2 regions of the Massilia sp. IC2-476 genome follow, and region 1 is predicted to be linked to the other one. Evidence: predicted binding sites of a transcription regulator. Region 1 holds the regulator's gene; the other holds the start of a gene.

Evidence for each region. Region 1 encodes FNR, which switches genes on or off when oxygen is low (the NO sensors DNR and NnrR bind a similar motif). Its sites were predicted from a motif close to TTGATNNNNATCAA; they were not measured.
Region 2: LK539_RS14955 (KamA family radical SAM protein) is a predicted target of FNR. The motif match lies at 1,953-1,966, and genes of this name have one in related genera.

What each region holds. Positions count from the first base shown of each region.
Region 1 covers NZ_JAJFER010000006.1:267,815-274,994, forward strand. Annotated here, with positions in the region: gene LK539_RS17340 (hypothetical protein) at 1-171, shown strand, start outside; gene LK539_RS17345 (DMT family transporter) at 168-1,091, opposite strand; gene LK539_RS17350 (AraC family transcriptional regulator) at 1,150-1,908, opposite strand; gene fnr (fumarate/nitrate reduction transcriptional regulator Fnr) at 1,919-2,683, opposite strand; gene LK539_RS17360 (hypothetical protein) at 2,799-4,454, opposite strand; gene LK539_RS17365 (cytochrome ubiquinol oxidase subunit I) at 4,806-6,275, shown strand; gene cydB (cytochrome d ubiquinol oxidase subunit II) at 6,279-7,180, shown strand, end outside.
Region 2 covers NZ_JAJFER010000005.1:153,290-160,469, reverse strand. Annotated here, with positions in the region: gene LK539_RS14970 (acyltransferase family protein) at 1-424, shown strand, start outside; gene LK539_RS14965 (transposase) at 471-1,670, opposite strand; gene LK539_RS24550 (MerR family DNA-binding transcriptional regulator) at 1,661-1,852, opposite strand; gene LK539_RS14955 (KamA family radical SAM protein) at 2,077-3,477, shown strand; gene LK539_RS14950 (MFS transporter) at 3,509-4,792, shown strand; gene LK539_RS14945 (sorbosone dehydrogenase family protein) at 4,887-6,188, shown strand; gene LK539_RS14940 (hypothetical protein) at 6,190-6,519, opposite strand; gene ctaD (cytochrome c oxidase subunit I) at 6,522-7,180, opposite strand, start outside.

The DNA.
Region 1 (7,180 bases):
GGGCTGAGGGGCGGCACCATCAGCCAGATCCACTTCTTCGTCCCCGCCCGCGAGACCATCGTCACCGCCTACCTGCTGAATCAGAAACGCACGAAGTTCAGGGACATCGACGAGTTCCTGCGCCTGCGCGCCGCCTTCATCCAGGGATATACCGCTTACCTGGCGCGCTAGTTGCGATGGGCGGCGGCGCAGGACGCCACGCCGGCCAGCAGGAGCAGCAGCGCGGCGGCTTCCATTCCGTTCGGCCAGCGCCCCTCCCACAGGAATCCGTACAGCGAAGCGAACACGGTTTCGAACACGATCATCTGTCCCATCAGCGCCATCGGCAGCGCGCGGCTGGCGTAATTCCACAGGGCGTTGCCGACCACCGAGCAGAAGATGCCGACGGCGCTCACGACGCCGAGGAAGTGCAGCCACTCGGCCCCGCTGTGCGCGGCCGCGCCGGGCTGGAAGGCCGGCACCGCCAGCAGCAGCGCCTGGGCGCCCGTCATCACTCCCATCAGCAGGCTCCACTCCTGGCTGGAGACGCCTTGCAGGCGCGCCAGCCAGCGCCGGTTCACCACGGCGTAGATCGTCCACGACACCAGCGCGCCGAGCGCGCACAGCAGGCCCAGGCCCGAGCCGCCCGCCGCCCGCAGCGCATCCCAGCTGATACAGGCCAGCCCGGCGCCGCCCAGCAGCAGCGAGGGCGCCAGGCGCCGCAGCGGCACGGCGCCATGCTCGCGCAAGCCGGCCAGGGTGACGGCGAGCGGCAGCAGGCCGATCACGATCGAGGTCATGGCCACGCCGCCCGACTGCACGGCCTGGGCCACGAACAGGTAGTACACGATGTTGCCGAGCAGGCTGAGCCCCGCCAGGCCGCGCCAGTCGGCCCAGCTCAGGCTGCGCACCAGGCGTGGCCAGGAACGCGCGATCAGCACGGCCGCCACGATGCCGTAGGCGAGATAGCGTCCGGCCGACAGCTGCAGCGGCGAAAAGCCGGGCGTGAGTTCGGGCGCGAGGAAGACCAGTCCCCAGAAGGCGCCGGCGGTGATGCCGGCGCCGATGCCGAGCTGGGCCTGGCTGGATGTGGTGTGAATCTGCGACAGCATGGCAATCTCCTTTGATGGGAGATTGTCGGCGCCGCGCCGGGTGAAAGCTTGACCGGGTCTACTGCGTTTTTGACCCGGTCTCGCGCCGTGCGCGGCGGTAGGCGGCGGGCGTGGTGTCCATGGCGCGGCGCATGGCGCGGGTGAGGGCGCTTTGCTCGGAAAAGCCGGCCGCCAGCGCGATCTCGGCTACCGGGCGCTCCGTGCCGGCCAGCCAGTCGCAGGCGCGCTGCAGGCGGCAGCGCAGCAGCCAGTCATGCGGTGTGCTGTCGTGCTCTTCGCGGAACAGGGCGTGCAGGCGGCTGACGCTGACGCCGGCCGTGCGCGCCATGCTGTCGGTGCTCCAGGGCAGGCCGGGCTCGGCCTCGATGCGCGCCAGGAGGGCGGCCAGGCGCGAGGCCGGCTGGCCGGCGCCGAGGGTCAGGGTGTCGAGCAGCAGCGGCGTCCAGCCCTGCAGCACCGACGGGGCAGGCGTCCCGCCGGCGGCCAGGATGCCCATGAACTCGACCAGCTTGCGCGCCGCCGGGCCGATGGCAGTAAAGGGGCGTTCAAGCAGTTGCTGCCAGGGCCCCTGTTCGAAGCCGGGCATGCCGACGTCGAGGATCAGCGAGCGGTTGGCAACGGACGAGTATTGCGAATGCCAGGCGCCGGGCGCCACGAATGCGGCGTGCAGGGGATCGAGCCGTCCAAAGCGCCCCTCGATCTCCAGCGCCACTTCGCCGCTGACCGGCAGCACCACCTGGGCAAAGCTGTGGCGGTCCGCTTCGCGGCTCTCGCCATAGCTGCGCACATGCAGGTCGAGCAGGGGCGCGCTTGCCATGGGGCCCGCCTCAGCCCATCGGGCTGCAAACGTCGGTTCCGGCCGCCAGCGCCTTGAGCTTGGCCGGGTCGAGCAGGGTGACTTCGCGCTTGTCGACCTGCAGCCAGCCCTGTTTCTTGAAGCGCGACAGCAGGCGGCTGACGCTTTCGATGGTGAGACCGAGGTAGTTGCCGATGTCTTCGCGCGACATGCGCAGCTGGAAGCTGTTGGGCGAGTAGCCACGGGCCGCGTAGCGCGCCGACAGGTTCACCAGGAACACGGCGAAGCGCTGCTCGGCGCGCATATTGCCGAGCAAAAGCATGACGTTCTGCTCGCGCGTGATTTCCTGGCTCATGATGCGGTGGAAGTGGCGCAGCAGGGCCGGCACCTGGCCGAACAGTTCTTCCAGGCGCGAGAACGGGATCTCGCACACCTCGCTATCCTCGAGCGCCACGGCGTCGCAGTGATGGGTGCCGCTGATCGCGTCCATGCCCAGCAGTTCGCCGGCCATCTGGAAGCCGGTGATCTGGGCTTCGCCCGCGGCGTTCACCTGGTAGGTCTTGAAGTGGCCGAAGCGCACCGCGTACAGGTTGCGGAAAGGTTCGCCCATCGCATACAGGCGCTCGTCGCGCACCAGGCGCCGGCGCCGGCCGATGATCTGGTCGAGGCGGTTGATGTCGGCGTCCTCGAGCCCCATGGGCAGGCACAACTGGTGCATGCTGCAGGCGCTGCAGCTGGCCTTGATGACCTGCAGGTTGATGGGCGACTCGCCCGGCATCGACATCGGTTGGTTCATGGCGCAAAACGGAATGCTGATGGGTCCATTATAGACCGCTGTCCAGCTCAGGGCATTCCATTTTCCAAAAGCAATACTGCCGGGGCATGGCCCCGGCAGTCGTACTACGGAAGCATTATAGGTGATGGCGCTGTTCCGTCTTTATCCGGTAATACTCCTTGCGGCCTTGGCGCAGCACGGTGTCCGCGATCTGCGCGGCTTCGCCGGCTGCCTGGTTGACCGAGGCAAAGGCGTTCGGGTCGCGCTGGAGCGCATCGACGGTCCGGCGTGCTTCCTCGGTGCCGGCCAGCGCCAGGCCGAAGGTCGCGGACACGGCCAGCTCGGACGCCAGCGTCTCGAGGCTCGGCGCCACCACGTCCTGGCCGGCCTTGGCCGCCAGGGCCTTCTCCGCGCCCGCCTGCGGCGCGGCCAGCGAGCGCGCCAGTGCGATGTCGCTCGCGACCCTGGCCAGGAAGTCCACCGCCAGCTTGCTGCCCGAGCGGTTGGCCAGGTCGCCCAGGCGCAGGAGGGCGGCGTTCTTGGCGTTGAACACGGCGCGCCCGGCGCGCGTGCTGTGCACGAAGTCGATCAGCGGCTGGGCGGCGATCTCGCTGCCGATGTAGCCGAGGGTGGCCACGATCTGCGGCAGGAATTCTTCGTGCTTCTCCGGCTCGCCCACCAGCCAGTCGAGCAGCTTGCCCGCATCGGCTTCGCCGTACTGCGAGGCCAGTTCGTAGGGCACGCCCTCGATCCAGTGCTGCGATACGAAGTCGCGCACATCGAGCGGCGCCTTCATGTCGCCCAGGTCGCAGTTACAGCCGCTCGCCGCGAGCACCTTGCCGGTGACGGCGGCGGGGCCGGCCAGGTAGGCCGAGGACTCGGCGGCATTGACCACATTGTGGTCCACCCCGACCGACGGGTACATCACCGCGCGCGGGTCGTCGGTGCGGTGCGGCAGGCCGCAGTTGTGGCCGTACTCGTGCACCCAGATCAGGCCTTCCTGGTCGGCGGTGAAGCGCACCGCGGCCACGTTCACCGTGGTGCTGCCGACCGGCGCGCAGCCAATGATGTTGTCGCCGGGGCCGCCGCACCAGCGGATCGCCTGCACGATCTTGACGCCGGAACCGGCGCTCAGCAGCGCGTTCAGGTCGGCCGCCGTCTGGATGGTGCCCGGGACCGTGGCCGGCAGCAGCCGCACCGCGCCGTTGCGGACGAACTGGACCGGGGTGGCGACGTCCGGACCGGTATCGTCGCGCTGCAGGATGGTGCCCATGTCGGCCAGGATGCGGTCGGCCTCGGCGTCGCTCAAGGCGACGCTGCTGTGGCGGTGCACCGTCACCGATACCGAGCGCGGGCCGCTGGGCACCGGGTTGACGACCAGGTAATCGACGTAGAGGGCTATGTCCGAACTCCACTCGATATTGACCCAGATATCGACGCCGCCGGCGCGCGGCGCCACGTTGTGCACTGTGTAGCGGGCCGAGCCGATGAACTTGCCGGCGTCCGGGCCGCCGGCGGCGCCTTCGCCGATGGCGACGAAGACCTGGGAACGGGCGTTGACTTCCGACCAGTTCAGGCGCAGCACCCACTGGCCGCGCCGTGCGCCCCAGTTGTGGCGGTAGGTGAAGCCGTTGCCCTGCAGTGCGGGCTGCACCTTGCCCGGGTCCGCCTGGACGTCGGCCTTGGCCTCGGCGTAGGGCGCCTGGTTGGCCGAGGAGGGCGGCGCATCGGCGCTCCAGGGGCGGTCGAGGGTAAGGGCTGCGTCCCGGTCGAGACGGTCATTTGGCGACATGCTGTTCTCCTTGTGCTCAGGGGTTGACGACGAGGTCATCGACGTAGAGCGCGATGTCGCTGCTCCATGCGATGTTCACCCGGATATCGAGCTGCCGGGCCCGAATCGTCAGCCAATATAGACGAGCACAAGCGGTCGCCAGAGGCGATCTGAGCGGTCATTAATATGGATCAGTGGACTCCGGTTTTCTGACGGCGTGAAAGATTTTGGAAGTGAAACATGGCCTGCTGTACCGCCGTCACAGTCCGGCCATTTAATCGCCCTCGCCAAGCGTGCGCACCCGGCGCCCGTGCTAGATTCTGGACACGGCACTGGCATAGAGGACGCAGTACAACGACCACAGGAGAGCGCATGTTCGGTTTGTCGGCTTTGGATCTGGCGCGCGTGCAATTCGCGTTCACGATGTCTTTCCACATCCTGTTTCCGGCCATAACCATCGGCATGGCGAGCTACCTGGCGGTGCTCGAACTGTGCTGGCTGCGCACCGGGCGCCAGGTCTACGTCGACCTCTACCACTACTGGCTCAAGATCTTCGCCGTGTGCTTCGGCATGGGGGTGGTGTCCGGCATCGTGATGGCCTACCAGATCGGCACCAACTGGAGCTACCTGTCCGAATTCGCCGGCAGCATCATGGGACCGATCCTCTCCTACGAGGTGCTGACCGCCTTCTTCCTCGAAGCCGGCTTCCTGGGCGTGATGCTGTTCGGCTGGAACCGGGTGGGCCCCGGCCTGCACTTCGCCGCCACCTGCGCGGTCGCTGTCGGCACCCTGATCTCGGCCACCTGGATCCTGGCCGCCAACAGCTGGATGCAGACCCCGCAGGGCTATGCCATCGAGGGCGGGCGCATGGTCCCGGCCGACTGGCTGGCGATCGTCTTCAACCCCTCCTTCCCCTACCGTTTGCTGCACATGGTGATCGCGGCCTACCTCAGCACCGCCCTGATCGTCGGCGCCTCCGGGGCCTGGCAGCTCCTGAAGGGACGCGACAACCCGGCGGTGCGCAAGATGCTGTCGATGGCCATGTGGATGATCCTGCTGGTCGCGCCGATCCAGGCGGTGGTCGGCGATTTCCACGGGCTGAACACCCTCAAGCACCAGCCGGCCAAGCTGGCGGCGATGGAAGGGCACTGGCAGAACGAGGGCGAGCGCGCGATTCCGCTGCTGCTGTTCGGCATCCCCGACATGGAAGAAGAGCGCACCAAGTACGCGGTCGGCATTCCCCACCTGGGCAGCCTGATCCTCACCCACAGCTGGACCGGCCAGATCCCGGGCCTGAAGGAGTTCCCGCGCGAAGACCGGCCGAACTCGCTGATCGTGTTCTGGAGCTTCCGCCTGATGGTCGGCCTGGGCCTGCTCATGATCGCGCTCGGGGCCTGGAGCCTGTGGCTCAGGCGTGGCGGGCGAATATGGCACCAGCGCCTGTTCCTGCGCTTCGCCCTGTTGATGGGGCCGGCGGGGCTGGTCGCCATCCTGGCCGGCTGGACCACCACCGAGGTGGGGCGCCAGCCCTGGGTCGTGTACGGGGTGCTGCGCACGGCCGATGCGGTCTCGCCGCACGGCGCAGCCGCGCTGGCGCTGACCCTGGCCCTGTTCGTGGTGGCCTATATGTTCGTGTTCGGCACCGGCACCGTCTACCTGCTGCGCATGATGCGCAAGGGTCCGCAGCGCTTCGAGCTGAACCGTCCGCCGCAGGGCGGGCCGGGCGAGGAGCGCACGCCGATGCGGCCGCTGTCGGCAGCCGACGTGGCGAATGACGACAATGTGGACGACGAACCCGGCCCGGAAGGACCTGGGCAGGACGACGGCAAACGGGGGAGCTAGGCCATGGGCATCGACACCACCGTCATCTGGGCGGTCATCATCTTCTTCGCCGTCTTCATGTACGTGCTGCTGGACGGCTTCGACCTGGGCATCGGCCTGCTGTTTCCGTTCACGCCGAGAAAGCGCGACCGCGACGCCATGATGAACACCGTCGCGCCGGTCTGGGACGGCAACGAGACCTGGCTGGTGCTGGGCGGGGAAGGGCTGCTGGCGGCTTTCCCGATTGCCTATTCGATCATCCTGTCGGGCCTGTACCTGCCGCTGATCTTCATGCTGGTCGGCCTGGTGTTCCGAGGCGTGGCCTTCGAATTCCGCTTCAAGGCCAAGGAACATGAGCGCCACCTGTGGGACAAGGCCTTCATCGGCGGCTCGGTGGTGGCAAGCTTCTTCCAGGGCGTGGCGCTGGGCGCCTTCCTGGACGGGATCACGGTGTCGGGCCGCAGCTATGCCGGCGGGCCGCTCGACTGGATCGCGCCTTTCCCGCTGCTGGCCGGCGTCGGCGTGATGATCGCCTATACCCTGCTGGGCGCCACCTGGCTGGTGATGAAGACCGAAGGCGAGCTGCAGGCGCGCATGGTGCAGGTGGCGCGGCCCTTCGCCCTGATGCTGCTCGCGGCCATCGTCATCGTCAGCATCTGGACCCCACTGCGCGACCCGGCGGTGGCCGACCGCTGGTTCAGCTTCCCCAACATCGTGCTGCTGGCGCCGGTGCCGGTACTGGTGCTGGTCTTCATCGTACTGCTGCTGCGCTCGCTCACGCGCGATCCGCACCGGGTGCCCTTCGTGGCGGCGCTGGCCCTGATCTTCCTGGGCTACTCCGGCATGGCGATCAGCATCTGGCCGCACATCGTGCCGCCCGCGATCTCGATCTGGGAAGCGGCGTCGCCCCCGGCCAGCCAGGGCTT
Region 2 (7,180 bases), on a different contig from region 1:
GTGGCGGCATCCGCACCAGCGCTTCGTGCTGGAGGCGGCGCGCGAGACCTTCCGCCGCTTCACCGCGGCCGGCAAGCAGGTCATCTTCATGAGCGACGTGCCAAAAATGGGCTTCGATCCGCGTTCGTGCATCAAGCGTGCCGGGGTGGCATCGTCGGCGACCCGGGTGCCGTGCGCGATCCCGCGCGCCGACTGGGAAGAGCAGGTCGAACACCAGCTCGGCATCCTGGACGACTTCAGCCGCGAATTCCCGCAGCAGTTCTTCTGGTTCGATGCGGCGCAGGCCGTGTGCGACAAGGAGCGCTGCCACGCCATGGTGGACGGGCGCCTGATGTACCGCGACGACAATCACCTGAGTTACGAAGGCGACCTGCTGGTCGGCAGGCATTTTGCCGAGTGGATGCGGCAGCGTACGGCGAAGTAGGGCAGCCGTGACCGGCAATTGTCCGTTCCTCCAAACTTACGCAAAGCTATGCAGAGCAGGCTTTGCCGTTGGATTCCTGCTTCACCGGGGCCGGTTTCGCCCTGTGCTTACGCTCAAGGCCAGCGCCTGCCCCTCCACAGGCAGCGACGGTGGAACTCACCGCCAAGTTCTTCAGGTTGATGGCTGCATTGATGTCGCGGTCGTGTTGCGTCTTGCAGCACGAGCAAGTCCATTGCCTTGTTCCCAAACCGAGCGCTTCGTGCTTGTAGCCGCAGCAAGAGCACAGGCGACTGCTCGCGAACCATCGGTCGGCGACGACCACCTGCCCGCCCCGCCATGCCGACTTGTACTCCAGCTGGCGGCGCAGTTCGTACAAACCCATGTCGGCAATGGCGCGCGCCAGGCGGGAATTGGCCATCATGCCTTTCACGTTGAGATCTTCGATGCCGATCGTGTGAAAGCAGCGCGTGATACTGGTGCTGAGTTGATGCAGGCTGTCACGGCGGATGTTGGCGATTCGCTCGTGCAATCTTGCCAGTTTCAGCCTGGCCCTGGCACGGTTGCGTGAACCTTTCACCTTGCGCGACAGGCTGCGCGAGAGGCGCCGCACACGATCCAGCAGGCTCCGAAGCGCCTTTGGCCCCGTGACCTTTTCTCCCGTCGACAAGGTGGCCAGCGCCGTGATGCCGAGATCCACGCCGACCGCGCCTTGTGTTTCGGCTGGCCGTGAGCAATGCTCTGGCGTGTCCACGGTAATGCTGGCGTACCAGTGGCCGGCAACGCGTGAAATCGATGCCGATACGATATGACCGGCAAAGCGCAGCGTCTCGCACATCCGGACCCAGCCGAGCTTGGGGATGCGGATGCGCTTGTCTTGCATGCGAAACTGATCGTTGGACAGGCTGAAACGGTCATCCCGTCCTTTCCTGCGAAATACTGGGAAACCGGCACGCCGGGCAAAGAAGTTTTCGAAAGCGCGCCCCAGCTGAATGATTGCCATCTGCGGCGCGTTCTTCGTCACCTCGAGCATCCATGGAAACTGCGCGCGCTTGATGGCATTGAGCTGGCGCCGCAAGGCCGCTTCACCCGGCTTTGGCAACGCTGGATCGGCCTTGCAGGCCGCATATTGATTTTTCCATGCGTCCAGCGCCCAGTTGTAGGCGAAACGGGCAACCCCGGCCGCGCGCGCGAAATACGTCGCTTGCACATTGTTCGGATCGAGTCGGATGCGCTGGGCTACGAGCACTGCGCCTCCCGTGGTTGTACTGCTGCGCAAGGCTGGAATTGCTGGCGCGGCGCGGCGTGGTCGTAGCGCCGCTGCCCGCCGTCAGTCCTGCTTGGTCGTAGCCGGCCCCGGGCCTCCCAGCGCCGCAATGTGCTGGTCGAGGCGCCCAAGGCGGCGGTACCGCTTGGAACCAGTTTGTCCATGCACCATGAGACCGTGCAGGTTTAGATAAGTTTCGAACTGACAGCTTGAAACCCGTTCTGCGCTTCCCTTGTGCTAGCTCCCGCTATCGGACCATTCTGATTGATTGACGGCAATTCTCCGGAATTTCCGGAACGTAAGATGAATTCTTCCCGGCAACGTTGCATATGCAAGTTTGTCCTCGCCGGTATCCCCATCTTTCGTTTCCTGGAGAACTCCCGTGATCATGACCGAATCGACGCCCTCCAAGTTCAAGCCCTATACCCGGCAGAGCATCCACCTGGCGCGCCAGTGGCAATGGCTGACGCCGGAGTTGCAGGAAGCGGTGCAAGTGGTTTCCCATGTGCTGCCGTTCCGGGTCAATGCCTATGTGCTGGAGGAGCTGATCGACTGGGACAAGGTGCCGGACGATCCTATCTACCGTCTCACCTTTCCGCACCGCGACATGCTGCCGGCCAGCGAGTACGAGCAGCTGCGCGACCTGGTGCTGTACAAGAAGGACGAGGCGGCGATCGCGAAGCTGGTGCACGGCATCCGGATGCGCATGAACCCGCACCCGGCCGGCCAGATGACGCACAACGTCCCGCGCGTGAACGATGCGCCGCTCAAGGGCCTGCAGCACAAGTACAAGGAAACCGTGCTGTTCTTCCCGAGCTCGGGCCAGACCTGCCACGCTTACTGCACCTTCTGCTTCCGCTGGCCGCAGTTCGTCGGCATGGACGACATGAAGTTCGATGCGCGCGAGTGCGGCGAACTGGTGTCCTACCTGGAGAGCCACACCGACGTCACCGACGTCCTGATCACCGGCGGCGACCCGATGATCATGAACACCCGCTCCCTTAGCGAATTCATCGAGCCGCTGCTCGAGCCGAACCTGGCCCACATCCAGAACATCCGCATCGGCACCAAGTCGGTGGCCTACTGGCCGCAACGCTTCGTGTCGGACAAGGACAGCGACGACCTGCTGCGCCTGTTCGAGAAAGTCGTCCGGTCGGGGAAGAACCTGGCCATCATGGGCCACTACAACCATGCGGTCGAGCTGCGTCATCCGATCGCGCAGCAGGCGGTCAAGCGCATCGTCGGCACCGGCGCCACGCTGCGCATGCAGGGGCCGCTGATCCGCCACATCAACGAAGACCCGAAGAGCTGGGCCGAGCTGTGGACCACGGGCGTGCGCCTGGGCGCCATCCCGTACTACATGTTCGTCGAGCGCGACACCGGCCCGCGCGACTACTTCTCGCTGCCGCTGGCGCGCGCCCACCAGATCTTCCAGGAAGCCTATTCGATGGTGTCGGGCCTGTCGCGCACCGTGCGCGGTCCTTCGATGAGCGCATTCCCGGGCAAGGTGGTGATCGACGGCGTGGTCACGATCAACGGCGAGAAGCTGTTCGCGCTGCAGTTCCTGCAGGCGAGGAATCCCGAATGGGTGCGCCGTCCCTTCTTCGCCAGGTACGATCCGGACGCCACCTGGCTCGACCACCTGAAACCCGCCTTCGGGCGCGACAAGTTCTTCTTCGAGCAGGAGAGCGGCGGCCCGCTCAAGGGACCCGGCGGACGCGTCATCCCGCTGGTGCCGGCCGGCCAGCTGCACGGCGAAGGCGAGGGCGCCGCCCAGGACGCTGCCTGAGCCGGCACTGCGGACCGCTTTTTCCCCTCCTATGCAGGCGCCCGCCACTTCGCCACGCCTGACCGGCGTGGCGGTTTTTTTCTACGTGTTCCTGCCCTTCGCGCTGGGACACTACCTATCCTCGCTGCTGCGCAATGCGAACGCGGTGCTGGCCTCGCACCTGGTCGGCGCGCTCGCGCTCACGCCGGGGGAACTGGGGCTGCTCACCAGCGCCTTCTTCTTCGCCTTCGCCTTGGTCCAGCTGCCGGTCGGGATCGCCCTCGACCGCTGGGGACCGCGCCGGGTGCAGCTGGCAATGATGCTGGTCGGCGCGCTCGGCGCCCTGCTGTTTTCGCGCGGGACCGGCTTCACCCAGCTGCTGGTGGCGCGCGCCGTCATGGGATTCGGCCTGGGCGGCTGCTTCATGGCGGCGGTGAAAGCGGTGTCCACCTGGATCGCGCCCAGCAAGCTGCCTTCGGTGCACGGCTACCTGATCGCTGTCGGCGGGCTGGGGGCGGCCACCGCCACCATGCCGGTGCGCCTGGCGCTCGAGTACACCGACTGGCGCGGCCTGTTCGCGATCCTGGCCGGGCTCACCGCCTGTTCCGGACTCCTGATCGCGCTGCTCTACCCGCGCGATACGGCGGCGACGCCCAGGCGCGGCCCGCTTGGCGAAGCCCTGCGCGGGGTGTTCCGGGCGCCGGTGTTTCGCACCACGGCATCGCTGGTGCTGATCCCGCATGCGGTGTTCTTCGGCATCCAGGGCCTGTGGATCGGGCGCTGGCTGACCGACGTCGCGCGCTTCCCGGACGATGCGGTGGCCTACCTGCTCTACATGGGCATGGCCGCGGTGATCTTCGGCGCCATCGCGGTGGGCACGATCACTGAATGGGCAGGGCGGCGCGGTATCGCTCCGCTCGACGTGGCGGCGGCCGGCATCGGCGTCTTCCTGCTGGTGCAGGCGGCCTTCATCGTCAACTACCAACCGAGCTTCCAGCTGCTGTCGGTGCTGTTCACGCTGGTGGGGACGATCACGGGCATCGAGTACGCCATCATCGCCCAGTCGATGCCGCGCGAATTGACCGGGCGCGCGGCCACCTGCCTGAACCTCCTGATCTTCATCGGCGCCTTCGTGGTGCAGGCGGGCTTCGGCCTGCTGGTCGGGCTGTGGACACCGGATGCGGGCGGCCATGCGCCGGCGATCGCCTACCGCGCCGCGTTCGCCGTGCTGGTGGCGGTGCAGCTGCCCGGGCTGGTCAGCTTCGTGCTGCGGCGCCGGCGCGAGCGCCGTGCGGAAGTTGCCGGCGTGGACGAGGCATTGGCGGCGCCATCTTGAGGCCCGGGTCTTCGCTGCGCTAACGGGCGGCACGCAATGCGCGGATTGGCTAGCATCTGGCGACGCGGACGCCGCCCGCCCACAGGAGAAGACCATGCGCCCTTATCCAATCGGAGCCGTGCTGTTGCTGCTGGCCGCCTGCGGCGATCGTTCCACCCTGTTGCCAGGCGCCGACGTCGGACCCGCGCCGGTCCTCGCGTCCCCGGTCAAACGCATCATCCCCACCGTCGACATTGCTCCCGCCAGGGGCTGGCCGTCCGGCGGCGCGCCAAGCGCAGCAAGCGGCCTCGCGGTAAAAGCCTTTGCCGACGGGCTCGATCACCCGCGCTGGCTACTGGTGCTGCCCAACGGCGACGTGCTGGTGGCCGAGACCAATGCCCCCGAGCGTCCCGAGGACAAGAAGGGGATCCGGGGCTACGTGATGGGCAAGGTGATGGCCAGGGCCGGCGCCGCCGTGCCGAGCGCGAACCGCATCACGCTGCTGCGCGATGCCGACGGCGACGGCGTGGCCGAAACGAAGTCGGTCTTCCTCAAGGGGCTGAATTCGCCCTTCGGCATGGCCCTCGTGGGCGACATGCTGTACGTGGCCAATACCGACGGCATCCTGCGCTTCCCCTATCGTGGCGGCGATACCGCGATCACGGCCAGTGGACAGCCGGTGGCGCCGCTGCCGGCAGGGCCCTTGAACCACCACTGGACCAAGAACATCATCGCCAGCCCGGACGGCCGCCGGCTGTACGCCACGTCGGGCTCGAACAGCAACGTCGCCGAGAACGGCATGGACAAGGAGGTCGACCGCGCCGCCATCCTCGAGGTCGACATCGCCAGCGGCCGCACCCGCACCTATGCTTCCGGCCTGCGCAACCCGAACGGCATGGCATGGAATCCGGAGACCGGCGTGCTGTGGACCGTGGTGAACGAACGCGACGAACTGGGCAGCGACCTGGTGCCGGACTATCTCACGTCGGTAAATGAGGGCGGCTTCTACGGCTGGCCGTACAGCTACTACGGCAGGCATGTGGACGAGCGCGTCACGCCGCCGCGCCCCGACCTGGTCGCCAGGGCGATCGTGCCCGACTACGCCCTCGGCGCGCACGTGGCGGCGCTGGGACTAGCTTTTTACAAGGGCGCGTTGCTGCCCCGGTTCGCGGGCGGCGCCATCATCGGCCAGCACGGCTCCTGGAACCGCAAGCCCCTGTCGGGCTATAACGTCGTCTACGTGCCGTTCAAGGCGGGCCAGCCGGCCGGCAAGCCGGTCGAGATACTGGGCGGCTTCGTGAATAACAAGGGCGAGGCGCTCGGGCGGCCGGTTGGCGTGGCGGTGGACAAGGCCGGGGCCATCCTGGTGGCGGACGATGTCGGCAATGTCATCTGGCGCGTGACGCCGGCGCAGTGAGTCAGGCGCAGCCGGCGACCAGCAGGACCGGCAGCCCGGTCCACAGGATACCCACCAATGCCAGCAGGGCGCCCAGCGCCGCCGACCAGTCCAGCAAGCCGGCGTTACCCGCATTGCGCAGGATGCCGCGCTCGCGCCACAGCAGCCATGCGCACGCCAGCAGCGCCAGCGCGGTGGCAATCCCGAGCAGCACCCGGTCCGGCCCGCCCGCGCGCATCGCGGCCGGCGTGCACTGCGCCGCGGCCAGCAGGTAGCAGAAGGTAAAGTGCGCCGCCCAGACCAGCAAGGGCAGGGTGCCGCGCAGGAGCTGCCGGAAGAAGTGATCTTGCATGACTACTCCATCAACAGCGGAAGGATGCGCACCAGCGCCATGCCGGCGATGCCCTGCAGGGTCGTGTAGTGCCACAGCAGGGCGACGTTATCGAGCGTGGCACGGCTGTGCTCACCCAGGTGACCGCGCCAGGCCCGCAGAACCAGGTAGGGACCGGCGATCGCCAGCACCACCACGTGCAGCCCCTGGTAGCCGAGCAGGCCGCCGATTGCCGCGCCCCAGGCGCTGGCGCTCGGATCGAGGCCCGCGGACTGGTGCCCGCGCAGGTCCAGCAGGAAGGAGGCCGCCATGCAGCCCAGCGCCATCAGCACCAGCCAGGGCAGGCGCCGCTTGCCGAGCGCACGGACGGCCAGCAGCATCAGCACGGAGCTGGCCAGCAGCAGGCCGCCGGAGGCCAGCTGCCATGGCAGTTCCGGCAGCGCGGCGCCGGGCGGCGGGCAGACCATCAGGCGCATCGAAATGTGCACGTAGGCGTAGCCGAAGGAGGCGAAGATGAAGGCGTCGACCACCAGCATCACCATCGTGCCCCACCACGACTGCGAGGAAGTGGTTTTCGCGTTCACCGGCAGCACCAGGTCGTCGGCGACGCGCGCCTCATGGATGGGCGGCTTGCGGTCCGATTGCCACAGCCAGGCGATGGTGCCGCCCACCGCCATCAGCC